4 regions of the Pyruvatibacter mobilis genome follow, and region 3 is predicted to be linked to each of the others. Evidence: predicted binding sites of a transcription regulator. Region 3 holds the regulator's gene; each other region holds the start of a gene.
What was found. Region 3 encodes LexA, which represses DNA repair genes until DNA is damaged. Its sites were predicted from a motif close to TGTTCNNNNTGTGTTCNG; they were not measured.

Region 1 (5,922 bases), 1.3 Mb from region 3:
CATAGAAGACTTCGTAGCGCAGGCGCTGGGCGGCGCGGACTTCGGCCTCGGTTTCCGCCACCCGGACTTCGAGCGACTTGCGGCGGGCCAGCGGGCGCGGCGGCGGGCCGAACTTGCCGGAGAAGCGGGCTGCCCGGTTGACCCGGCGGCGGGCCGCAGCGCGGTAACCGGCAGCGCCCATGGTGCGCGGCTCAAGCCCCCAGAAGACGCGCCGCGTCTTGGGCGTGTGAAGATGCGGGTGGGTGGCGGCCCGGCGGAAGCGGCGGCTGGTGCCAATGAAAGCCTGCGGGGCGACGAAGCCACGGGTGAGGCGCATGAGATTACGCCGGCCGCGGCGCGGACGCCGCCGGGCGTAGCGCAGGCGAAGCGCCATGACCGCGCCGAACCCCCGACGCAGACCGGCAACTGCAAGCTGCTTGAACAAACCGGTGTCTCCCTCTCACCTTTGGCCCCTGCCGCGTGCCCAGCATATGTCACATGATGTCCCCAATGTGACAGGAGGGTGTGACAGCGGATGTGCCACGATGTCGTGACCATGCCGGGACGGGCCGGTTCGGTCTTAACCCATTCGGCTGCGCGTTAATACCTCTTTCCGCAGCGGTCCGGTTGCGCCGGATACAGACAAGTGGGTTGCTGCGCGCATCAATGCAACAAAGTTGTCATCCCTGACGGCGCGCAGAATGGCCACCGGCTGCAAGGGATCGCAGCCTCAACCCTAATCGATTGAATTAATTACAGTTTTGCCCGTTGCGGCTTGTACCTGGCCTGCCCTCAGGCGTGGGCGGCGCGGGCCGGTCGGGGTGCCTTGTCCACGGATGGCGTGGCGGGCTCTGCGCCTGCCCGCACCCGTTGGCCGAGAATGGCGCGCAGGGCGTCCGGCTCGACGGGCTTGGAGAGATAGTCGTTCATGCCCGCGTCCAGGCAGCGCTGGCGATCTTCAGAATAGGCATTGGCGGTGAGTGCCACCACGAAGACATCATGGCCGTTGCCGCGTAATTCCCGGGTGGCTTCGATGCCGTCCATTTCCGGCATGTGCATGTCCATCAGCACCAGATCGAAGCGGGCCTGGGTCTCCAGTGCCTCAACCGCTTCGCGGCCATTGTGCACGCGCACCACTTCGTGGCCGTCGCGCTCGAGCACGCTGACGGTCAGAAGGGCGTTGACGTCATTGTCCTCGGCCAGGAGCACGCGCCCGCCTGCGGGTGCGGGGGCCGTCGGCGACGCGGTATCCGGCGCAGGGGACGAAAGAGCCGATGGTGCCGCGGACATACCCTGGGACGGCTCAGCGAAGGCTTCCTCACCGCCGATGAGGGCCGCGACGGCGGAATGACGGCGGAACGGAAGCAGGATGTAGGCATCGGCAGGGGCCTGCTCGCGGCCAGAGGCATCGCGGGCCTGCTGGCGGTTGTCGGCGGCTGCGGCCGCGAGGATGCGGATGCCCGGATAGCGGTGACGGATCTCCATCACCATGGGCGCGGTCAAATCATCCGCATAGGCGATGAGTGCCGGGGTGCCGTGGAAGGTGAAGCCGTCGAAGGCTGTCGCCGCGCTTTCGGGCACGTGGGCCCTGCCCCCATGAAGGCGGACCGTGGCGGCCAGTGCTTCGGCATCCACCGGCTCCAGCGCGACAAGGGCGTGGGTGTCTGCGAGGGAGGCCGCGTCGCCGAGGGGCACGTCAGACGTGACCGGCAAGGGCACGGTGAGGGTGAAGACGGTGCCCTTCCCCACGTCACTTTCCAGCGCGATGGTGCCGCCCATGGCGGAAATGAGCTTGCGGGAGATGGCGAGACCGAGGCCGGTGCCGCCGCGTTTCTGGGCGGCGCGGGCGCGGGCCTGCTGGAATTCCTCGAAAACAATGCGCTGATCGTCTTCGCCCATGCCGATGCCGGTGTCTTCGATGCGGGCTTCCAGCGTTACGGTCGCATTTCGTTCATCGGAGGTAACGTGCTGGCCGTCTTGCTCAGCATGAGCGCGGAGAAGGCGCAGGGTGACGCCGCCCTTGTCGGTGAACTTGATGGCGTTGCCAACCAGATTGGCAAAGACCTGGTGCAGGCGGCCCTGGTCTCCCAGAACCTGTTCCGGCAGGGACGGGTCCACCACGACGGCCAGGGAAATGCCGCGCTGGACGGCGCGGGGGGCGAGCAACTCGGCCAGGCCCTGGGCCATGTCTTCCAGAGAGAAGGGCTGGTCTTCCAGCTCGAGGCGACCGGCCTCGATCTTGGAGAAATCCAGAATGTCGTCGATGAGCCGCAGCAGCGCATGGCCGGAGCGGCGGACGGCCTGGACGTAATTGGCCTGTTCCGGCGTCAGATCGGTTTCGGCCAAGAGGGCCGAAATGCCGATGATGCCGTTCATCGGCGTGCGGATTTCGTGGCTGATGGTGGCGAGGAAGGCGGATTTGGCCTGGTTGGCCTGCTCTGCCTCGTCGCGGGCGCGGGCCAGTTCGCGCTCGGCGTCCTTGCGCTCGGTGATGTCGCGGCCGGCGCACTGGATTTCATGCAGGCGGCCATCGGCCCCGCGAATGGGAGATTCCTCCCAGCTGATCCAGCGCCAGCCCAGCTGGGTGCGCAGACGCTGATCGGTACGGATGATGAGCGGCTGGCCGGGGGCAGCGCCAAGGGACGCAGATGGCGGCTTGCCGACAAGACCCTCCCCGGCGGTGAGATCCACTTCCGGGCGGAAGGGCCGGCCCAGGGCCTCCTCCTGCGAGGTGCCGAAGGTCTGGCAGAAGACATCGTTGACGAAGGTGAGACGTCCGGCGACGTCGCGGCGGAAGATGATGTCGGCCTGGCCGTCGATCAGCCCACGCAGGCGATCAAGCTCCGCATGGACCGGGGCCGCCTCGCCGCCGTCACGCGCCAGACCATCGGCGAGGCGGCGCAAGGCCGTGGCGCTCGCAGCGCGAATGGCGGACAGGAAGGCGGGAGCCATGGGGCACGGGTCTCCGGTACGGGGGACGGCTGCAGCGCAGGTGACCGGACACCGGCCCCTTCGGGCAGATGCCGATGGGCCTACCCTGCCCCGTGTGGCTGAAGATCACGTTAACCGGAATGCGGATCGGCGGGTGCTGCGCCCACTCCGCTGTGGTTGTTGCCGGACCGGAACGAAATTGGCCGCGATTTGAGACCGCCGTCAGGCTGCCGCGTGGGCGGTGGCCGGGGCGCGGCGGAAGCTCAGGGCTTCTGCAAGGTGGGCGCGGGTGACGCGGTCACTGGCCTCGAGATCGGCGATGGTGCGGGCGACGCGCAGGACGCGGACAAAACCGCGGGCCGACAGGCGCAGGCGCTCGGCGGCCTGATCCATCAGGTCGTGGCCTTCAGTGTCGAGCTGCACCACCTGGTCGAGAAGCTGGCCGTCCGCTTCGGCATTGGTGCGGGGCAGAGTGCTGCCGTCGGCGAGGGATGTGTAGCGCGCTTCCTGACGGGTACGGGCGGCGGCGACGCGGGCGGCGATGGCGGCAGACGGCTCACCGGGCACCCCGTGACGCAGATCAGCGGCGGAGACCGGGGGGACGTCGAGCTGGATGTCGATGCGGTCCATCAGCGGGCCGGAGACGCGGGTCTGATAATCCTGAGCGCAGCGGGGCAGGCGGCCGCAGGCCAGGCCGGGCTCGGTGGCATAGCCGCAGCGGCACGGATTCATTGCAGCGACAAGCTGGACGCGGGCCGGGTAGCTGACATGGTGGTTGGCGCGGGCGATCACCGCCTGGCCGGTCTCAAGCGGCTGACGCAGGGCATCAAGCACGGGGCGCGCGAACTCAGGCAGTTCATCGAGAAACAACACACCGTTGTGGGCCAGGGAGATCTCGCCGGGTTTGGCCTTGATGCCGCCGCCGACCAGGGCTGCCATGGAGGCCGAATGATGCGGCGCGCGGAACGGCCGGGCAGGGCTCAGGGCACCGCCTTCCAGCGTGCCGGCGATGGACGCAACCATGGCGACATCCAGCATTTCGCGGGTCGACATGGGCGGCAGAATGCCCGGCAACCTGCTTGCCAACATGGATTTGCCTGCCCCCGGCGGGCCGACAAAGAGGAGGTTGTGGCCGCCGGCGGCAGCGATCTCCAGCGCCCGCTTGGCGGTTTCCTGGCCCTTGATGTCGGCCATATCGGGGATGGTGCCGCCCGCTGCGCGGGGGGCCGGGCGCGGGGCCGGCAGGGTCTGGGTGCCCTTGACGTGGTTCACCACCTCAAGGAGCGAGCGGGCGGCGATGATCTGCATCTCCCCCGCCCAGGCGGCCTCGGGCCCGCAGGCTTCGGGGCAGATGAGCCCGCGATCTGCGCCATTGGCGGCGATGGCTGCGGGCAGGGTGCCGGTGACCGGGGCGATCGAGCCATCAAGACCCAGTTCGCCCAATACACAGAAACCGTCCATCGCATCCTGGGGCAGAACGCCCAGGGCGGTCATCAGGGCCAGGGCGATGGGAAGATCGTAATGGCTGCCTTCCTTGGGCAGGTCGGCGGGGGCGAGATTGACGGTGATGCGCTTGGGCGGCAGGGCGAGACCGATGGCAGTCAGCGCGGACCGGACGCGTTCGCGGCTTTCAGCAACTGCCTTGTCACCCAGGCCGACGACGGCAAAAGCCGGAACGCCAGGGGAAAGCTGGACCTGCACGCTGACATCGCGTGCCTCGACACCTTCGAACGCAACCGTGTTGACGCGTGCAACCATGCCCACCCCCATCACGCCGGACCATCCGGACTTGCGCCGAATGGCCGATTATCAGTTGACGGAAAGTCTGCGGGTGCTCGAAACGCAAATTGCCGGGCGACGCACAGGCTTCAGCTTTGGCCTACAAATGTTCCGCCCGCTTGCGTCAAATTGACAACTGAGCACAATTATCCCCAATCCGCCTTAACACTTGAGACCATAGCAAGAACATTAAATGAACGCACGTTCTTTTTCTGGGGACAGGTGAACTATCACTCACCAGGGCCGGAGAGTGCCAGACCGGCGGGCAGGCGCTGTTGCCCCGAGCGGGTCAGGACGCGCGCTTGGCTTCGATCACATCCCAGATCATGGCGGCGATATTGGTGCCGTCGAACCGCTCGATCTCCCGCAGGCCGGTCGGCGAGGTGACGTTGATTTCGGTGAGGTAGTCGCCGATGACGTCGATGCCGACGAAGATGAGGCCGCGCTTTTTAAGTTCCGGGCCGATGATGGCGCAGATTTCGCGCTCCCGGTCTGTCAACCGGGTTGCTTCCGGGCGGCCACCCACATGCATGTTGGAGCGGCTTTCGCCCTCGGCCGGGACGCGGTTGATGGCTCCGGCGATCTCGCCGTCGACCAGGATGATGCGCTTGTCGCCGGCGCGGACGTCCGGGAGATAGGCCTGGGCGATCAGCGGCTCGCGGTACATCTGGGTGAACATCTCGAGCAGGGATGCGAGGTTTTCGTCATCCGGGCGGACGCGGAAGACGCCGGCGCCGCCATTGCCGTAAAGCGGCTTGAGGATGATGTCCTTGTGCTCGGCGCGGAAGGCGCGGATGTCCTGCTCGCTGGAGGAGATCAGCGTCGGCGGCATGACGCCGTCGAACTCGGTGACGAACAGCTTTTCAGGCGCGTTGCGCACATGGGACGGATCATTGACCACCAGGGTGTGGGGGTGGATGTGATCGAGGATGTGGGTGGCGGTGATGTAGCTCATGTCGAAGGGCGGATCCTGGCGCATCAGCACCACGTCCACGTCACGCAGGTTTGTGACAACCTCGTTGCCTTCAGTGAAATGATCGCCCTCCGCGTCGCGCACCTCAAGGCTGCGGGTGCGGGCCAGCACCTCGCCATTGCTGAGGGAAAGGTCGCGCGGCAGGTAGTAGCAGAGCGCATGGCCGCGGGCCTGTGCTTCAAGTGCCAGGCGGAAGGTGGAATCGCCCTTGATGTCGATGGCCGCGACCGGGTCCATCTGGATTGCAATCTTGAGCGCCA
Region 2 (5,922 bases), 740 kb from region 3:
CTCCGCCACCACTTCCACGGGTTCGGGCGGCGTCAGCATGCGGATCGGCCGCAGCGGCGCGTCGCCATACATCACCAGCGGCGGCACACCGTCCTCCACCGTCATGTCGCGGGCCGACACCGCAGGCACGCTGCCCTGCGCCCGCTCCGGCAGATGGCTCGCCCGCGCCGTCAGTTGCACGACGCGCCCGGCCCCCAGCCGGTTCGACAGCCGGTCGATCAGCTCTTCCAGGCTCGAACCATCCGTCTGTTCCTGCGTCAGATCCGTCTGCCGCTGGGCAACGCTGTCAACGGCGCAGGCTTCCAGCACCACGCCTTCGACGCCATAGCCCACATCGATATCCGCCCCCGACAGCCCGCCCGCCGGCACCAGCTTTTCCGCAAACAGCGCCGCGATCCGGTCGGCATCCTGCAAAGGCGATGACGCGCCCGCATCAAACACAAAGCGCTGCCCATCCACCCGGTAGAGCTGCAGCCGCAACCGCCGCGCTCCCTGCTGGCGGCGCACAAGCTCCGCTGACAGATCCCGCGCCGCCAGCGTGATCGCCGCCACGATGCCATCAAGCGCGATCAGCGGATCGCCGAACAACAGCCGCGCCCGCGCCAGCACCCGGACAGCATCAGGGGCCACCGGCTCCCCGCGCCCGCCAACCGCCTGGTCCAGCCGCTGGCCCAAAAACGCACCAAACCGCGCCACCAGCGGTGCCCGCGGCCGTGCCAGCACGTCACCGATGCTCACAAGCCCCAGCCGCCCCAGATCATCCGCCATCTCCTGCGAGATACGCAGAGCCGCAAGCGGCAGCGGCACCACCGCCTCACGCACAGCCCCCGGCTTGACGATGCGCAGACGCTCCTGCCCGTAGCGCGCAACCGCCCAGGCAGCCCCCACCGTATCCGCCACCGCCGCCCGCGCGTCATGGCCCATGCCCGCCATGCGGCCCAGCACATCTTCCAGCAGCGCCTGCTCGCCGCCGAACAGATGTGCGCAGCCGGAAATATCCAAAAGCAGCCCGCAGCCCTCATGCGCGCCCACCGGCACCTCTTCGGCCCGCGTCCAGGGCGTGTAGCGCGTCGCCCATTCCGCCAGCCGCGTCAGCCGCCGGGCATCTCCCGCGCTGTCCCGGTCCTGTACCTCGAGCGCCGGCACCAGGGCGCGCGCATCCGCCAGCCGCTGGCCCGGGCGGATGCCCGCCGCCGCCGCCGTTCCGTTGGTGGCCGCAATCCGCAGCCCGCCCTTCACCGCGTCGATCAGCGCAAAGGGCGCCTGCCGCCCGCCTTCTGCCGCATCAGACGGCGAGTTTTTTTGCAGGCCGGGCGCGCGCCGGGGCCTCCGGCCGCGCAGCCGCTGCAGCTCCGCCTGCGCCCTGTCGGCGTGGCGCTGCATCCGCTCCACGGGAAAGCCTGGCAGCCACAGCGAAACGATGCGTCTCATGCATCCACTCCATCAGGAAATGACAGGGCGCACCGCCGCGCACCCGGTCGAGATGAACCGAGAACCGAAGCCGTCCGGGGGCGGTCGGTGTCAGGGGATTGGCGGCACTTGCCGCCGATGAAATCCGGAACCGCGTCAGCGCCGCGGACGGCGCCGACGCCGCCCCCGCCGCATGCCCCGCCAGAAGCAGTGCCGGCCGCCCGAACTTCTCCGCCGCCAGCTGCAGCCGCCGCGAGGCCTTGAGGTCATAGGCCCTGCCCCCGCCCAGCTCCGTCACCACGCCCGCAAGGTCAGGCGTCTTCAGGGCTTCCTCCGTCACCCACAGCGCCTCGCGGTCATCCCGCACGCGCACCAGCACCAGTTGGCGCGGATCAAGCCCCAGCATCCGCAGGCCGGGCCCGTAGAGCAGGCCCAGATCATGGCTGCCGGTGCCCTGCACCACCCACACAAGCGCGGGTTTTGCGGGCGGTGACCCCTGCGCTGTGAGCCGCGCCCCCAGCGCCGCCGCAAAGCCCGACACCGCCCCCATATCCGGATAGGCCGTGCCGACAATCTCGTGCAGCCCGCCCAGGATCAGCCCGCGGCCTCCTGTCAGACGCCGGTCCAGCGCCGCCTCGCCGAGGGACAGGGCCGGCCGCACCTCCTGAGGCGACTCAAGACGTGAGAGATCGCGCCTAAGCGCGCTCAGCACCTCCTGTTTTGCCGCCCTGTCCGCCATCACACCCGCTGCTTTCCTCACCCTTTTCGGGCCTGTTTCACACCCGGAATATGCTTATATTCCTAGATAGTTCCTGTTTTGTTCTATTTTCCCGCCTGTCAGGAGTCAAATGAAGAATCATCTTTGCGCAGATAGAGCCCCCTCAGCCGCCCCGCCCCTCTGCTAGATTGCCGCCAGCATGAGGAGACAGAAATGGCAGACACCGAGCGGTTTTCCATCACCCCCATCGGCCGCGTCACCGCCACCCGCACCGAGCCCATCGATGATGACTGGGACAGCGTCCCCGCCTCAATCACCCTGGACGACCGCTTCGATGCCGAAGCGCTGATGGGCCTTGACGCCTTCAGCCATGTGGAAGTGATCTACCTGTTCCATCAGGTCCCGGACGGGGAAGTGGAAGGCAAGGCCCGCCACCCGCGCGGCAACACCGACTGGCCCCGCGTCGGCATCTTCGCCCAGCGCGGCAAGGGCCGCCCCAACCGCCTCGGCGCCACCATCGCCCGCATCGACCGGGTGGACGGCCGCACCCTCCACCTGACGGGCCTGGATGCCATCGACGGCACCCCGGTCCTCGACCTCAAGCCCGTCATGCACGGCTTCCTCCCCCGCGGCCCACTCAAGGAACCCGACTGGGCCCGCGCCATCATGGAAAGCTATTGGGACACACAGGAGACCCTGTCATGAAGCTCAACCAGGTCACGGTCGGTGCCACCGACATTCCCCGCGCGATTGAGTTCTACACCCGCCTTGGCATGACGCTGATCGTCGAGGATGGACATTACGCACGCTTCGAGATGCCAGCGGGCGACACCTTCTCCGTGCACCAGGCAGACACGATCTCCGGCGCCACCACGGTGGTCTATTTCGAGTTTGCGGATGTGGACACAGCCGTGAAGGACGCGGAGGCCCGCGGCATCACTTTCGACTCCCAGCCCGAAGACCAGTCATGGCTGTGGCGGGAAGCCTATCTGTCCGACCCGGACGGCAACCGCATCTGCTTCCTGCAGGAAAGCCCCAACCGCCGCTTCCCGCCCTGGCGTGTAGACGGGCGGACGGCTTAGCAGCTCTCAGCCACCTCCCATACCACCAGTCACATAGACCCTCCGGTCAAGCCGGAGGGAAAGCGGAGGGGGATGGATACGCGCAGCCCCCAAAACCCCTCTCCCCTCGCGGGAGAGGGAGGGGCCCGCATGCGCAAGCATGTGGGAGGGTGAGGGGGTGAGCCTCCACCACCTCCCGTGCCGCCAGTCAGATAGACCCTCCGGTCAAGCCGGAGGGAGAGCGGAGGGGGATGAATACCTGAATAAATCCGCTGTCCCTCCGGCGTGACCGGAGGGCCCATGGGAGGCACGGACATGCTCCCGCACAGTGTCGATCAAAAACCTTAGCCCTGCACCGCCTGGCCCCAGTAATTATACCCGGCGAATTTCGGCGTGGACGGCAGATACATCTGCTCCATCCCCTCGATCCGGAACCCACCCTCGGCCAGCATGTCCGGGATCGGACGATTGAGATTGCAGCCGCCGGCGATCTTCTTCCACATGGGGTTGATGCGGTCCTGCCAGCGCGCCACGCCCATGTCCGGGGCCTTGCCATGCTCGCAGAAGATGAGCTTGCCGCCCGGCTTCAGCACCCGGGCCATGCCTTCCAGCGCCTTGATGCCGTCAGGGATGGTGCACAGCGTATAGGTGAGCAGCACCGTATCCACCGAATTGGCATCCAGCGGGATCTCCTCCCCCGGCAGGTCGATGAACTCGACGGGAATGCCCGCCTCCTTCACCCGCGGGGCGGCCCGCTCGCGCATGCCTTCGGACGGTTCGAGGCCGAACACCATCTCCACCTTCGCCTTGTCGTAATACGGCAGGTTCAGCCCCGACCCCATGCCGATCTCCAGCACCCGGCCCTCAGCCTGCGGCACCACCTTGCGCCGCTGATAGGTAATCGGCTTGGCCCCGCAGGCCACGTCCAGAAAGCGCGGCAGAATATGCTTTTCGTAAAAACCCATGCCAGAAAGTCCCCGACCCTGATGCGATCTTGATGTGATTACGATAAGTGTGCGCCAAAAGCCCCGCACGCGGCAAATGCGCAAACTCATCAAGGATCCAGGCCATGCCGACACCCCCCGACCTCACCGCGCCCGACGCCACGGCCCTGTTCCCCATCGAGGGGCAGCCCTCCATGGTCTTCCTCAAGCCGCTCGTCACCAACCCGCAGATCGAGATCGGCGAGTACAGCTATTACCATTCCTTCGACGACCCCAAGGCCTTCGAGGAAAATGTGCGCTACCTGTTCGATTTCATCGGCGACCGGCTGGTGATCGGCAGGTTCTGCTCGATCGCCCATGGTGCGGAATTCCTGATGAATGGCGGCAACCATCTCACCGACACCGTGTCGAGCTTCCCCTTCGCCATCTTCGGGGCCGACTGGGCTGGCGCCATGCCCGATGCCTGGCCGCACAAGGGTGATCTCGTCATCGGCCATGATGTCTGGATCGGTTATGACGCCACCCTGATGGCCGGCATCACCGTCGGCCACGGCGCGGTCATCGCGTCGAAGGCCGTGGTCGCCAGCGATGTGCCGCCCTACGCCATGGTCGCAGGCAATCCCGCCCGGATCATCCGTATGCGTCATTCAGAAGAAGACATTGCCCGCCTGCTCGAGCTGGCCTGGTGGGACTGGCCCATCGAGCGCATCACCCGCCACGCCCGCCTGATCGCCACCGGCACCCCGGCCCAGCTGGCCGATGCCGCCGCCCGCGACTGACCAGGCCCGTCAGCGCCTGTCAGCGCCAGTTGGACACACCGAAGCGCAGCAGCCGGTCGCCGTCGATCGGGCCGATCGCCCGGCCGCGACCGCGGAAGGTCAGTACCGCTGATTTGAGATGCCCGCCAGAGCGCAAGGCAGAGGCCACCCGCGCCCCCTCGCCCAGCGCATCCCACACGGCTTCCGCCGTCAGTTCACCCTCAGGACGTGTCACTGTCCGCGAGATGGCCGAGGCACAAAGCTGCGCTATCGCAGCGGAGCGCGCCACAACGCCAACAGCTTCCGCCGACAGCGCTTCTTCTTCGGCGGTCACCACCGCCACACCGCCGGTCTCGCCCTTGAGCGCAATGGGCGCATCAAGACTGCGCAGCAGCTCGAATGCCATGCCGTCAGGCACACCGGCGATGTCGGGAAACCGCATGTCCATTGCCAGGCAATAGGCAATGGCCCGCCCCATGGCGAGACCCAGGCGCCTCGGCTCTTTCGCCGTACGCCACTCGGACAGCGCCGTGTCCATCAGTGCCGCATCCAGCGCCGGGGCCAGTTCGGGCCTTACCCCGCCGGAGACACTCACCCCATGCGCCTGCTTCGACAGCTCACGCACCAGCTCGCTCTTGGCCAGCACATCGGTGCCCGCCATGTCGCCCTGGGCCAGCAATTGCCGGTCGGCCGCATGGACAGCACGCAGCTCCGCCAGCCGCTCACGCAGGCGGACGCCCTCGCCCTCCGGCATCTCACCGGCGCAAAGCAGGGTGACGGCCATCAGCGGCACACCTTCAACATGAGTGAGAAAATCGTCGTCGGCAGTCTAGCCCGGAGGCCCTAGCCCACGAAAGCGCGCTCGACCACATAGGTCGCTGGCGTCGCGTTGGAGCCTTCCACCAGCCCCGCCTTCTCGCACAGCTCCTTGGTGTCCTTGAGCATGTCCATGGACCCGCAGATCATCACCCGGTCTTCCTCCGGGTTCAGCGGCGGCACGCCGAGATCCTCGAACAGCTTGCCCGAGGTGA
Region 3 (5,922 bases):
GAGATGCCCGCGCGGCTGCGCATTACCGTCCGTACACAGATAGACGGCGCGCTGCCGGGAGACGTGATCCGCCTGCCCGCCGGGCTGCTGCCGCCGCCGGGACCCGCAGCCCCGGGCGCGTTCGATTTTTCGCGCCAGGCCTTCTTCCGTGAGATCGGGGCCGTGGGCTATGCGCTGGGCAAGGTGGAGGTGGAAGAAAGCTGGCCGGGTGGCTTTGCCGCCTGTCTTGAGTTCTGCGTCAGCCGCCTGCGGGTCAAGCTCACCCATCGTATCGTTGACGCGCTGCCGGCCCCGCGCGGCGCGGTGGCCGCAGCCCTGATGACCGGGGACCGGGGCGGCATTCCCGAAGACATTCTTCAGGATCTGCGGGATGCGGGGCTGGCCCACCTGCTGGCGATCTCCGGGCTGCATATGGCGCTGTTCGCCGGAACGCTGTTCTGGGGCGTGCGGGCGGCGCTGGCCCTGGTGCCGGGGCTGGCGCTGACGGCACCGATCAAGAAATGGGCCGCGGCGCTGGCGCTGGCAGGGGCGGCCGGGTACCTGCTGGTATCAGGTGCCTCCGTCGCCACCCAGCGGGCCTTTGTCATGTTCGCGCTGATCTTCATCGCGGTGCTGACCGACAGGCCGGCGATCACCTTGCGCAACGTGGCGCTGGCCGCCCTCATCATCCTGCTGCTGACGCCGGAGGCCGTGATGGAGGCAAGCTTCCAGATGTCTTTCGCAGCGGCCGCTGCGCTCGTGGCCTTCTATGAAGGCGCGCGCGGCTGGGTCACGCGCCTGTCGCAGGCGGCGGTGGAGCGCGGCTGGGCGGCGCGGGGGGCGCTCTATCTGGGCGGCATCGCGCTCACCTCCATCGTCGCGTCGCTCGCCACGTTTCCCTTTGCCGCGTTTCATTTCAACCGGGTGGTGGATTTCGGCCTTGTCGCCAATCTGGCGGCCCTGCCGCTTGTGGGGTTCATCGTCATGCCCGCCGCGCTGGTGGCCTTCATCCTGATGCCGCTCGGGCTTGAGGCCCTGCCCCTGTGGGTGGCGGGGCAGGGCATCCATGCAATCCTATGGGTCGCCCATCAGGTGGCCTCCTGGCCGGGGGCGGTGTCGCTGCTGCCCGCCATGCCCCAGACGACCCTGGCAGCCATGGCGCTTGGTGGCCTCTGGATGGTGATCTGGGCTGGGCGGCTCAGATGGGCCGGGGTGCTGGGCCCGATGATCGGCATTGTCCTTGCGGTGACGGCGCCGGTGCCGGTGATGCTGGTCGAGCGGGAGGCAAAGCTCGTGGGGCTGCGCCTGCCGGACGGCACGCTCACCCTCAGCAGCAGCCGGTCCGGCAGCTTCAGCGGCGAGGTGTGGCTGCGGCGGGACGCGGACCGGCGTGATGTGGGCGAGGCAGCGGGCGCATTCAGCTGTGACGGACAGGGCTGTGTGCGTGACCATCCGCTGCTGGGCACGGTGAGCCTGGCGCGCAACTGGCAGGCCGCGATGGAAGACTGTCAGCAGGCGGATATTCTGGTGACACCGCTCTACATGCCGCGGCGATGCGCGGCCCCTCTCATCATCGACAGAGGCGTGCTGTCGCGCCGGGGGGCACAGGCGCTTTACCTGGAGGAGGGCGGACACGGGGACGGGGGCCAGCGCCTGCGCCTGCGCGTCATCGCCGCCTGCGATCTTATCGGCGACCGGCCCTGGTCGCACTGTGCACCGCGCAAGTCCTGGGACCCCGGGCCATACTTCCGCCGGAAAGGCGGGTGAGCCTTGTCATCCGCGTGGACCCGCAGGGGAGAAGACCCATGGCACTGTTTTCCTGGTTTCGCCGCCGCACGCCGCCGCCGCCCCAACTGACAGGCGATCCGGCCCACGACATGACGCAGGTGCTGCTGCGCATCGAGGCGCATCTCAGCGACCTCTCGGACCGCTCCCGCCAGCTCGAAAAACTGGACCGGCGCCTGCAGGGAATCGAGACAGCGCTCAGGCAGATCTAGACCGCGTCCCGCCGCCATTGCCGGAGGGATAAGACCACACACTGTCATTCCGCGACGTGATCGCGGAATCCAGGGAGGCTCACTCCGGCCGTGCAGAGGGGCTCTGGGCCCCGCGATCAGGTCGCGGGGTGACGCTTGGGGAAAGACCAAAGAGCAGGCGCGAGCGCTGTGCCCACGTCGGAAGCGAGTGGGCCCTCCGGTCAAGCCGGAGGGATGCGGGTGGGGGCGTGGGGAACGGCTGTGCCTGCGGGGTTAGTAGCGCCGCATGAGGCCCACGAGTTTGCCCTGAACCTTGACCCGTTCGGACGGGAAGATGCGGGTTTCATAGGCCGGGTTGGCGGCTTCGAGTGCGATGGTGTCGCCCTTGCGGCGCAGGCGCTTCAGGGTGGCTTCCTGCTGGTCGATCAGCGCGACGACGATCTCGCCGGAGCCGGCGGTGTCGCAGCGCTGGATGACCACGATGTCGCCGTCGAAGATGCCGGCGTCGATCATCGAATCGCCCTTCACCTCGAGCGCGTAATGCTCACCGGAGCCGAGCAGGCTGGAAGGCACGCCCACATGGTTGCTGTCATCCTGCAGCGCCTCGATGGGCGTACCGGCAGCGATGCGGCCCACCAGCGGCAGGCTCAGGGCGTCGCCCCCTTCAGGCACGGAGGTGTGATTGTCCGGCACGCGGGCGGGTTCGGACAGGCTGCCCTGGATCACGCTGGGCGAGAAACCGCGCTTGGCGGGTGCGCCCCTGCCCTGAGGTGCCGCGGATTCAGGCAGCTTCACCACTTCAAGCGCCCGTGCCCGGTGCGGCATGCGGCGGATGAAGCCGCGCTCCTCAAGCGCCGTGATCAGCCGGTGGATGCCGGACTTGGACCGCAAATCCAGCGCCTCCTTCATTTCATCGAAGGAGGGGGACACGCCGGTCTCCCGGATACGCTCGTGGATAAAGGTCAAAAGCTCGTGCTGCTTGCGCGTCAGCATGCCTCAATGTCTCCCGCAATCCCCGCCGGATGCCAAAGCGGCTGCTGACGCAGCCTGCCCGGCGGGCCTGTGATGCGACCGGGCAGCGGACTGCCCGGCATATGCCCCGGCTGCCCGCCCGCATGCGGCGCTGCCGGAAGGTTGCGGTTTCGTTCGCAAGTTGATGCAAATCAGAACAAAACCAAAACCCTGCAAATGTTCTAGTTTGGTTCTCAAAACCCGTCAAGCGCTAAAGGCAGGACGCGGAACAGGCAAATGAGATGGCGCGGGGAAGGCCGGGTATCAGCCGGCGTCGCGGGTGAAGTCGCCGGACTTGCCGCCGGACTTGCTCAGCAGGCGGACATCCGAAATGACCATCGTCTTGTCGATGGCCTTGAGCATGTCATAGAGCGTGAGACAAGCGACGCTGGCGGCCGTCAGCGCCTCCATCTCGACGCCGGTCTGCCCGGTCGTCCGCACGGTCGCCGTCACGTTGACCGCGTGGTGCTCCGGGTCCGGATCGAAATCCACCGCTGCCTTGCTGACGGGCAGGGGATGGCACAGGGGGATGAGGTCGCTGGTGCGCTTGGCAGCCATGATGCCGGCGATGCGCGCGGTGGCAATGACATCGCCCTTGGGCGCGGTGCCGTCCACCAGCGCGGCGAAGGCCGCGGCCGACATGGCGATACGCCCGCCGGCCACGGCCTCCCGCTTGGTGACGGCCTTTTCCGAGACATCGACCATGGCCGCGTTGCCGCGGGCGTCGAGATGGGTCAGGCCGTCTTTTGTCATCCGGGAGATGCTCCTGGCGTCAGATGTCCCGCCGCATGACGCAGCGATGGGTGAGGCCGACTTCCGCTTCGTGGTTGGCCACGAGAATAAGAGCCGGTGTCAGCTCGGTTTCCGCGAGGATACGAAATCCCGCCGTCTCGTAAAACGGCGCATTCCACGGGACATTGGTGAAGGTGGACAGGGTGACGGCCTCAAGCCCGCGCGCCTTTGCTTCGGCGGCCACCGTCTCCACCAGCGCCCGGCCAAGCCCCTTGCCGCCGTGATCCGGGTCCATGCCCAGCTCATAGAGGTGAAGCGCGTTGTCGAGCACACCGCAGATCGCAAAGCCCACCGGCACGTCACCGGGACCGGCCATCACGAAGGCGAGGCCGAGCCGGACATGGGCACGATAGGCATCTGTGGAATGGGGGGGATGATCCGTGACCGCGGGGTGCGGGCTGTCGCCGAACAGCACAGCGGCGCGGTCTTCAAGATCAGGAAGGAGCCCGGCCTCGTCCATGCGGGCCTGGCGGATGGTGTAACCGTCGGGGAGAGAAACTGATGCTATGGATCTTATCCTTTCTTCAGGGGCGCCCGGTAAGAAGGGCGCGTGTGGCTGCGGCAACATCCTGCTGCCGCATCAGACTTTCGCCGACCAGATAGGCACGCACGCCTGACCCGGCAAGGCGGAGAATATCATCATGGTCGGCGATACCGCTCTCGCCGACAATCAACCTGTCGTTACCGATGCGCGGTGCCAGCTCCTCGGTGGTGGCAAGCGTCGTCTCGAAGGTGCGCAGATTGCGGTTGTTGATGCCGATCATTCGGCAATCCAGCTTGAGCGCGCGGGTCAGCTCGTCGCCGTCATGCACCTCAACGAGCGCATCCATCCCGAAATCACGCGCAGCGGCCGCAAGGTCCGCGGCTTCCGCGTCCGTCGTGCTGGCCATGATGATGAGGATGCAATCGGCCCCCATGGCACGCGCCTCGGCCACCTGATAGGGCTCGAACAGGAAGTCCTTGCGCAGGACCGGCAGCGAACACGCCTCGCGCGCGGCAATGAGATAATCCGTGCAGCCCTGAAAGGACGGCGTGTCGGTGAGGACCGACAGGCAGGCTGCACCGCCCTCTTCATAGGCGCGGGCATGGGCCGGCGGGTCGAAATCAGCCCGGATCAGCCCCTTGGACGGGCTTGCCTTCTTGATCTCGGCAATCAGTCCGTAGCCGGACGACATCTTGTTCTCCAGCGCTGCCGCAAACGGGCGCACGGGCGGGGCGTCGGCGGCGCGACGCTCCATCTCCGCCTGCGGCACGGCCTGACGTGCGGCTTCGATTTCCTCGCGCTTGTAGGCGGCGATGCGGGTGAGAATGTCGGTCATGTGACTTGCCCTGAAATCAGCTCTGGTTGCTGGCGGTCACCAGCGCGTCAAGCGCAGCCCGCGCCTTGCCGCCGTCAATGGCGGCTTCAGCCTGCCGGGCACCGGCCTGCAGCGTGTCCGCATGGCCTGCCACCTTAAGGGCGGCGGCTGCGTTCAGCACCACGATATCGCGATAGGCGCCCTTCTTGCCGTCAAGCAGGGCGGACAGCGCTGCTGCATTAACACCGGCGTCCCCACCCACAAGGTCAGCCGCCGCGGCGCGCGCAAGGCCCGCATCTTCCGGCACCACCTCGTAATTGCGCACGACACCGTCAGCCAGCTCGCTGACATAGGTGGTGCCGGTCGTCGTCATCTCGTCGAGCCCGTCGTCCCCATGCACCACCATGGCATGGGTCGCGCCGAGATTTTGCAGCACATGCGCCAGCGGCTCGCACAGGGCGCGGTCATAGACGCCGATGAGCTGGCGCCTGGTGCCGGCGGGGTTGGAGAGCGGGCCGAGCACGTTGAAGATCGTCCGCGTACCAAGTTCCGTCCGTACCGGACCCACATGCTTCATCGCCGCATGGTGCTGCGGGGCAAACATGAACCCGACGCCTGCGGTGTCGATGCAGCGGGCGATGGCATCCGGCTCAAGCTCGAGCCTGACACCGAGCGCGCGCAGCACATCCGCCGAGCCGGACTTGGAGGTGAGCGCCTTGTTGCCATGCTTGGCGACCTTGACGCCCGCGCCCGCCGCCACGAAGGCGACGGCGGTGGAAATATTGTAGGTGCCGGACGCATCGCCGCCCGTGCCGCAGGTGTCGATCGCATCGGCCGGGGCGGGCACATGCAGCGCCATCTCGCGC
Region 4 (5,922 bases), 650 kb from region 3:
GGAACAAAGCCCACAAGCTCAAGCGCCGGATAGGTGATGCCCACCGCCAGCGCCGCCCCCACCTTGTTGGTGAGCGTGAGCAGCGAATAGAACAGCCCGGTACGCTGATTGTGGCCCTGCACTTCGTCATGGTCAGCCACATCCGCCATGATGGAGCGGAACAGGAACGGCCCAGCCCCCATGTTCACGCCCAGGCAGATCCAGATGAACACCGCGAACAAAAGATCGCCCGGCGACACCAGGAAGATGAGCGGCACGGTAACGGCGGAGAACAGCGACGAATAGGCCAGCGTGCGGTGCTTGCCCCATTTGTAGGACAGCCGCACGATGATCGGCACGAACAGGCAGCCGGAGGTGAGATAGACGAGGATCAGCAGGCTGGCGTTCTTGAGGTCCAGCACATCGGCGGCGAGGAACAGGAACAGGCCGGTGACGATGCCGCCGGACACACCGCTGATGAGATCAGCCACCAGCACACGGCGCAGCGGCGCATTGGCGACCAGCACGCGCACCGCCTCCTGCCAGCGCACATGGACCGGGTCCGGCACCCGGCGCTCGGGCACCACCCACACGGCGATGGCGACGGTGATCGGCAGCAGGATGAGCACGAACCAGCCCATGGAGGCCACACGCGCCGCGCCGAGATTTTCAGGCTCCATCGCCTCGATGAAGACCGGCATCAGCAGCACCAGGATCATGCCGCCAATGAGCGCCATCTCGCGGAAGGCCTGCACGGAGGAGCGCTCATTGTAGTCGGGCGTCAGCTCCGCCCCCCACGACATGTGCGACAGGGTGAGCAGCGTCCAGCCAATGTAAAGGATGACCATCCAGATCAGCAGGTAGCCGCCGCTGACCGGCGCCTCCGGCATGAACACCATCCAGACCGACACCAGCATGATGGGCACGGACAGCACGATCCAGTGCCGCCGCCTGCCCCACCGGGTCTTGTACTTGTCGGAAAGCACGCCGAGGACGGGATCGGTGAACACGTCCCAAAACCGGGTGATCATGAAGATGTAGCCCACCAGCGCCAGGCCGAGACCCATTTCATTGGCGTAGAACGGCGGCAGATAGACCACAATGGGAAGCCCCATGGCGGCGATCGGCGCGGCGGGAAGAGCGAAGGCTGTCTTGGTCCAGTTGCCGAGGCGCGGCTGATCACTCTGTCCGGAAGCGCCGGTCGTGTCCGGCGCAATACGACTCTCCATGCGGCCCAATACCTCCCTGGGTCACGTCCCCTGTGGCGCGCGAATGCCCCGGCTGCATGCGCCGGGCCTCCGGCCCCTTTTTGTGATGGCTGATTAAACGCGCTTCCTGTGATGAAGCGGTCGCACTCACGTTGTTATTCTTGCCGATGATACGCACAAAGATATTGGCAGAGAAGGCAAAGCGTCTCACGCAGGGTCAAAAAACCGGTGATTTGTGCGTTGCAGCAGACACAGCGACGCCGCACACTGCACCTGTCCGGCCACATGTCCGGCGGTCATTTCACATAAGCGACGTCACACACCACCGGGGGGCGGCTGGTGACAGCGGTGGAGATGAACGCAGGCACCGGGAGGCAGCAGGTGCGGAGCCATGATCCGCATCAGCGGTGCGGGACGATCGGGGGAACGGGGATCCATGACCACGCAGACAGAGGCGCCCGGCGGCACCGGCACGACCGCACCTGACCGGGAGGACGGCGGCGGGACCGGCACGGGCACCGGTTCTCCGGCGCGGGTAGCGGTGCTGTGCCATGCCGACAATCTGCGCGCCAGCCTCGCCCATGCCTTCGGCCCCGGCTACGCATCCGTCAACCCGCAGGCGCTCGCGGAACGGCTGGCAGCCGAACGCGGCTGGGATCTTGCCCGCCTCACCGTCTATGCCTCCAGCGATCCGCACACGGATAACACGTCTGACACGCTCCTGGACGACACCGGCACCCGCGCAGCCTGGCTCAAGCGCGTGGGCGGCACCAGCGCGAGGCTGACAACCCAGCCCGGCGACGTGACCCTGCGCATGGCGCTGGACGGCACGGCACAGCTCCGTGACCGGAATATCGGCATCCTGATGGTAATGGGCGCGGGCCCGGGCTTCATGGCGCTGGCGCAGGACACGCGCACGGCGGCACGCCAGCAGAACCGCGACATCCGCTTTGCCAGTGCGTTTGCGCCGTCAAGCCATCCCCACGGCCGGGCCGTGCCCTCCGCCGACCTGTCAGTCAGCATCAGCCGGGCGCTGGTGGAAAAATGCCTGTTCAGCGCAGGCGCCACCCCGCCCTCGCCGCGGCGCATCTATGCGGGCCGGGCGAGAGCACAGACAGCTGAACCGGCCGCCCCTGCCCTGCGCCTGCCGCGCCTGCGGCCCCTGCGTGCCCTCTACGGCGTCGGCTTTGCGGGCAGCGTGATGGCGCTGGTGTGGGAGGATGTGGTGGCTGCAGGCGGTCACGCCGCGCTGGCCTGGGACAGCTGGCGCTGGGGTGTATCGCTGGCGCTCGCTGCGGCAAAGTCCCTGCTGTGGCCGCTTTACTGGCTGGCGCGGGCCCTGGGGATCGAAGCGGGGGGCTAGACCTTTTCAGGCGCTGGACAGGGACGCGGGACACGGCTACCCCCATGGGGCGACGCGGGGGGTCACACGGCCCTGACACACAGACTAACGAACAAACAAAAAGCGCGGGCATCCGCACCGCGCCATCGGGGGGTTGGATCATGAAATGGATCGTCATCGGTCTCGGCATTCTTCTGGCTGCGGCGGCACTGGCCTATGTGGCGGCCGGCATGGCACGCAAGCCGATGGACGAGGCCGCCCGCGCCAAGGCACCCGGCGACCTGGTGCAGGTGAGCGCCGGCAGGCTGCATGTGCGCCGCGACGGCCCGGCTGACGGGCCGGTGGTGGTGATGGTTCACGGCTTCTCCACGCCCAATTTCATCTTCGAACAGAATGTGGCGGCGCTGACGGAAGCGGGTCTGCGGGTGATCCGCTTTGATCATTTCGGGCGCGGCTGGTCGGACCGGCCGATGGGGCCCTATGACACGGATTTCTATGACCGGGCGCTGCTGGAGCTGATGGACGCCGAGGGGCTGACCGCGCCGGTGGGGCTCGTGGGCCTGTCGATGGGCGGGCCGATCGTCGCGGAATTCGCCGCCCGGCACCCGGAACGGGTGTCCGGCGTGTTCCTGTTCGTGCCCGCGGGCTTCGACGTGGCCGGCACCGACAGCACCGCTGCCCGGCTGGTGCGCACGCCGCTGATCGGCGACCTCATCTGGCGCGTGGCGGGCGAAAGCATCCTGCTGGGTGACCCGCAATACCAGGAAGAGGGCCTGGAGCCGGAAAACCGCCTGGCGGGCGACGTGGCAGAGCAGATGCAGTATCGCGGCTATTTCCACGCCCTGCTCTCCACCATGCGCCACATGAAGCTGACCGGCCGCGAGGACACCTTCGCACGGCTGGCGGAAACCGGCCTGCCGGTGACTGCCCTGTTCGGCGCCGATGACCCCACCGTCCAGGTATCAAGCGCCGCGCGGCTGGAGGAAACCGTGCCCGCCGCGACTGTCCACGTGCTGGAGGGGGCCGACCACGGCCTCAATTACAAGCGCCACGCCGACGCCAACCCGCTTCTGGTCACGTTCTTTACCGAGGGCCCCGGCGCGCCCGCGCGCTGAAGCGCACGCTTGCGGCTGGCCGCATCGAAGGGCTAGAAAGGCCCGGCGCGCCGCATTGGCCGGCGCGGTGATTCAGTTCTAGAGGACAGGCGAACCCATGGCCGGAGCAGTGGTGCCGAAATTCAGGAATGACGACGCGGTCGCGGTGATCGAGGTCGGCGTGAAGGAATTCTACTGCACGGGCGCCAGCGCGCCGCACGACCACCCGCATGTCTATCTGGACATGGGCGGCGACACGGAAACGATCTGCCCCTATTGCTCGACCGTCTACCGCTACAACGAAAAGCTGGCCCCGACCGAAAGCGTCCCCGCGGGCGCGATCCTGGTGCCGGAAGCCACCGACCCGGACCGGCGGTAGCAGCCTCCCCTTTTTCTTTGCCCGGCTTGCCCGATCAGCCTTGACCTTCGGTCGCCCCGCCATAGAACATAACAGGAACAAACCGTTCCTGTCCGTCCGTTCTCAATGCCCGGGGCCATGCCGCAAAAATCCCTCCAGGACCGTCTCGCCATCCTCGCCGACGCTGCGAAATATGACGCCTCCTGCGCGTCATCCGGTGCCGGCAACCGCAACGCGCTGAAGGACAAGGGCATCGGCTCCACCGAGGGCATGGGTATTTGTCACGCCTATGCGCCGGACGGCCGGTGCATTTCGCTGCTGAAGATCCTGCTGACCAATGCGTGCATCTATGACTGCGCCTATTGCATCAACCGGGTGTCGAGCAATGTGGAGCGGGCCGCCTTCACCCCTGCGGAGGTGGCGGACCTGACAATGGCGTTTTACCGCCGCAACTACATCGAAGGGCTGTTCCTGTCGTCCGGCATCATCCGCACCTCGGATTACACGATGGAACTGATGCTGGAAGCGGTGCGGCTGCTGCGCACCGAGCACCGCTTTTCCGGCTATGTGCACCTCAAGACCATCCCCGAATGTTCGCCGGAGCTGATGAGCGAAGCGGGGCGGCTGGCCGACCGACTGTCGATCAATGTGGAACTGCCGACCCGCGCCGGGCTGAAGCAGCTGGCACCGGAAAAGGACGAGACCACGATCCGCACCGCCATGGGCCATGTGCGCAGCCGCATCGAAGACGCCAAGGACGCCAGGCGCGACAGGACCCTGCGCCGCGCCAAGCCACCGCGCTTTGCGCCCGGCGGGCAATCCACCCAGATGATCGTGGGGGCTGACGCGGCAAGCGACGCGGAGATCCTGACCACCAGCGCCACCCTCTATGCGGGCTACGGGCTGCGGCGGGTCTATTACTCGGCCTTCAGCCCCATCCCCGCCCCCTCCGCCGTGCTGCCGCTCAAGGCCCCGCCGCTTAAACGCGAGCACCGGCTCTATCAGGCGGACTGGCTGCACCGGTTTTACGGCTTCGAGATGCCGGAGATTGAGGCGGCGACCACCGGCGGCATGCTCGATCTCGATATCGACCCCAAGCTCGCTTGGGCCCTGCGCAACCGGCATGTGTTTCCGGTGGACGTCAACAAGGCCGACCGCGAGATGCTGCTGCGCATCCCCGGTATCGGCACAACGGCGGTGAAGGCCATCCTGAAAACCCGCCGCCACCGCAGCCTGCGGCTGGATGACCTCAGCAAGATGACCCGCGCCCTGAAACGCGCTCTGCCCTTCCTTGTCGCTGCTGACTGGCGGCCGACACAGATGCTGGATGCGGCAGGGCTGGAGGCAAGCCTGCGCCCGCCCAAGCAAATGGAGCTGTTCGACGCGCCATGATGCCCGTCACATATGCCGTCACCCTTGCTCATGACGCCGACTTCACCGGCTGGCGCAGCGCCGCCCGCAGGCTGGACGCCAACCATGTGCAGCCCGGCTGCGTGCAATGGCGCTGCGAGGGTGATCCGCAGCCGGACTTTCTGTTGCCCGCAGCGCGCCCCTACCAGGAGCTGCCCACAGGCAACGCCGCGCGCACCGTGCCGGGGGCGTTTGTGTCGCTGGCGCAGAAGCTGATCTGCCACAGCGCGGATGACCGCTTCACCCTCGCCTACCGCCTGTTCCGCCGCCTGCGCGAAGAGCCGCAGCTTTTGTCGGACGCCGGCGATGACGACATGCACCGGGCGCATCTGATGGCCAAGGCCGTCTCCCGCGACGCGCACAAGATGAAAGCCTTCGTGCGGTTCCGCGAGGTGACACCCGATCAGGGTGCGGATGACCGCCCGCATTTCGTCGCCTGGTTCGAGCCGGACCATCACATTGTCGATGCCACGGCCCCCTTCTTCATGCGCCGCTTTGCGGGCCAGAGCTGGTCGATCCTGACGCCCGAGC

Region 1: the regulator LexA is predicted to act here: its motif matches at 4,872-4,889, upstream of HG718_RS13290 (YifB family Mg chelatase-like AAA ATPase).
Region 2: the regulator LexA is predicted to act here: its motif matches at 2,218-2,235, upstream of HG718_RS15720 (ImuA family protein).
Region 4: the regulator LexA is predicted to act here: its motif matches at 4,065-4,082, upstream of HG718_RS04285 (putative DNA modification/repair radical SAM protein).

The regions. Positions count from the first base shown of each region.
Region 1 covers NZ_CP051630.1:2,864,953-2,870,874, forward strand. The annotation lists gene olsB (l-ornithine N(alpha)-acyltransferase) at 1-424, opposite strand, end outside; gene HG718_RS13285 (PAS domain-containing hybrid sensor histidine kinase/response regulator) at 772-2,931, opposite strand; gene HG718_RS13290 (YifB family Mg chelatase-like AAA ATPase) at 3,133-4,668, opposite strand; gene gshB (glutathione synthase) at 4,979-5,922, opposite strand, start outside.
Region 2 covers NZ_CP051630.1:830,831-836,752, reverse strand. The annotation lists gene HG718_RS03855 (DUF6504 family protein) at 1-1,383, opposite strand, end outside; gene HG718_RS15720 (ImuA family protein) at 1,286-2,149, opposite strand; gene HG718_RS03850 (SAM-dependent methyltransferase) at 2,342-2,833, shown strand; gene HG718_RS03845 (VOC family protein) at 2,830-3,210, shown strand; gene HG718_RS03840 (class I SAM-dependent methyltransferase) at 3,534-4,244, opposite strand; gene HG718_RS03835 (CatB-related O-acetyltransferase) at 4,259-4,912, shown strand; gene HG718_RS03830 (hypothetical protein) at 4,932-5,675, opposite strand; gene HG718_RS03825 (ferredoxin--NADP reductase) at 5,735-5,922, opposite strand, start outside.
Region 3 covers NZ_CP051630.1:1,573,138-1,579,059, reverse strand. The annotation lists gene HG718_RS07515 (ComEC/Rec2 family competence protein) at 1-1,746, shown strand, start outside; gene HG718_RS07510 (hypothetical protein) at 1,785-1,976, shown strand; gene lexA (transcriptional repressor LexA) at 2,229-2,948, opposite strand; gene moaC (cyclic pyranopterin monophosphate synthase MoaC) at 3,231-3,719, opposite strand; gene HG718_RS07495 (GNAT family N-acetyltransferase) at 3,739-4,218, opposite strand; gene trpC (indole-3-glycerol phosphate synthase TrpC) at 4,283-5,077, opposite strand; gene trpD (anthranilate phosphoribosyltransferase) at 5,094-5,922, opposite strand, start outside.
Region 4 covers NZ_CP051630.1:924,766-930,687, reverse strand. The annotation lists gene HG718_RS04305 (MFS transporter) at 1-1,208, opposite strand, end outside; gene HG718_RS04300 (hypothetical protein) at 1,624-2,550, shown strand; gene HG718_RS04295 (alpha/beta fold hydrolase) at 2,691-3,644, shown strand; gene HG718_RS04290 (zinc-finger domain-containing protein) at 3,742-4,002, shown strand; gene HG718_RS04285 (putative DNA modification/repair radical SAM protein) at 4,120-5,373, shown strand; gene HG718_RS04280 (UdgX family uracil-DNA binding protein) at 5,370-5,922, shown strand, end outside.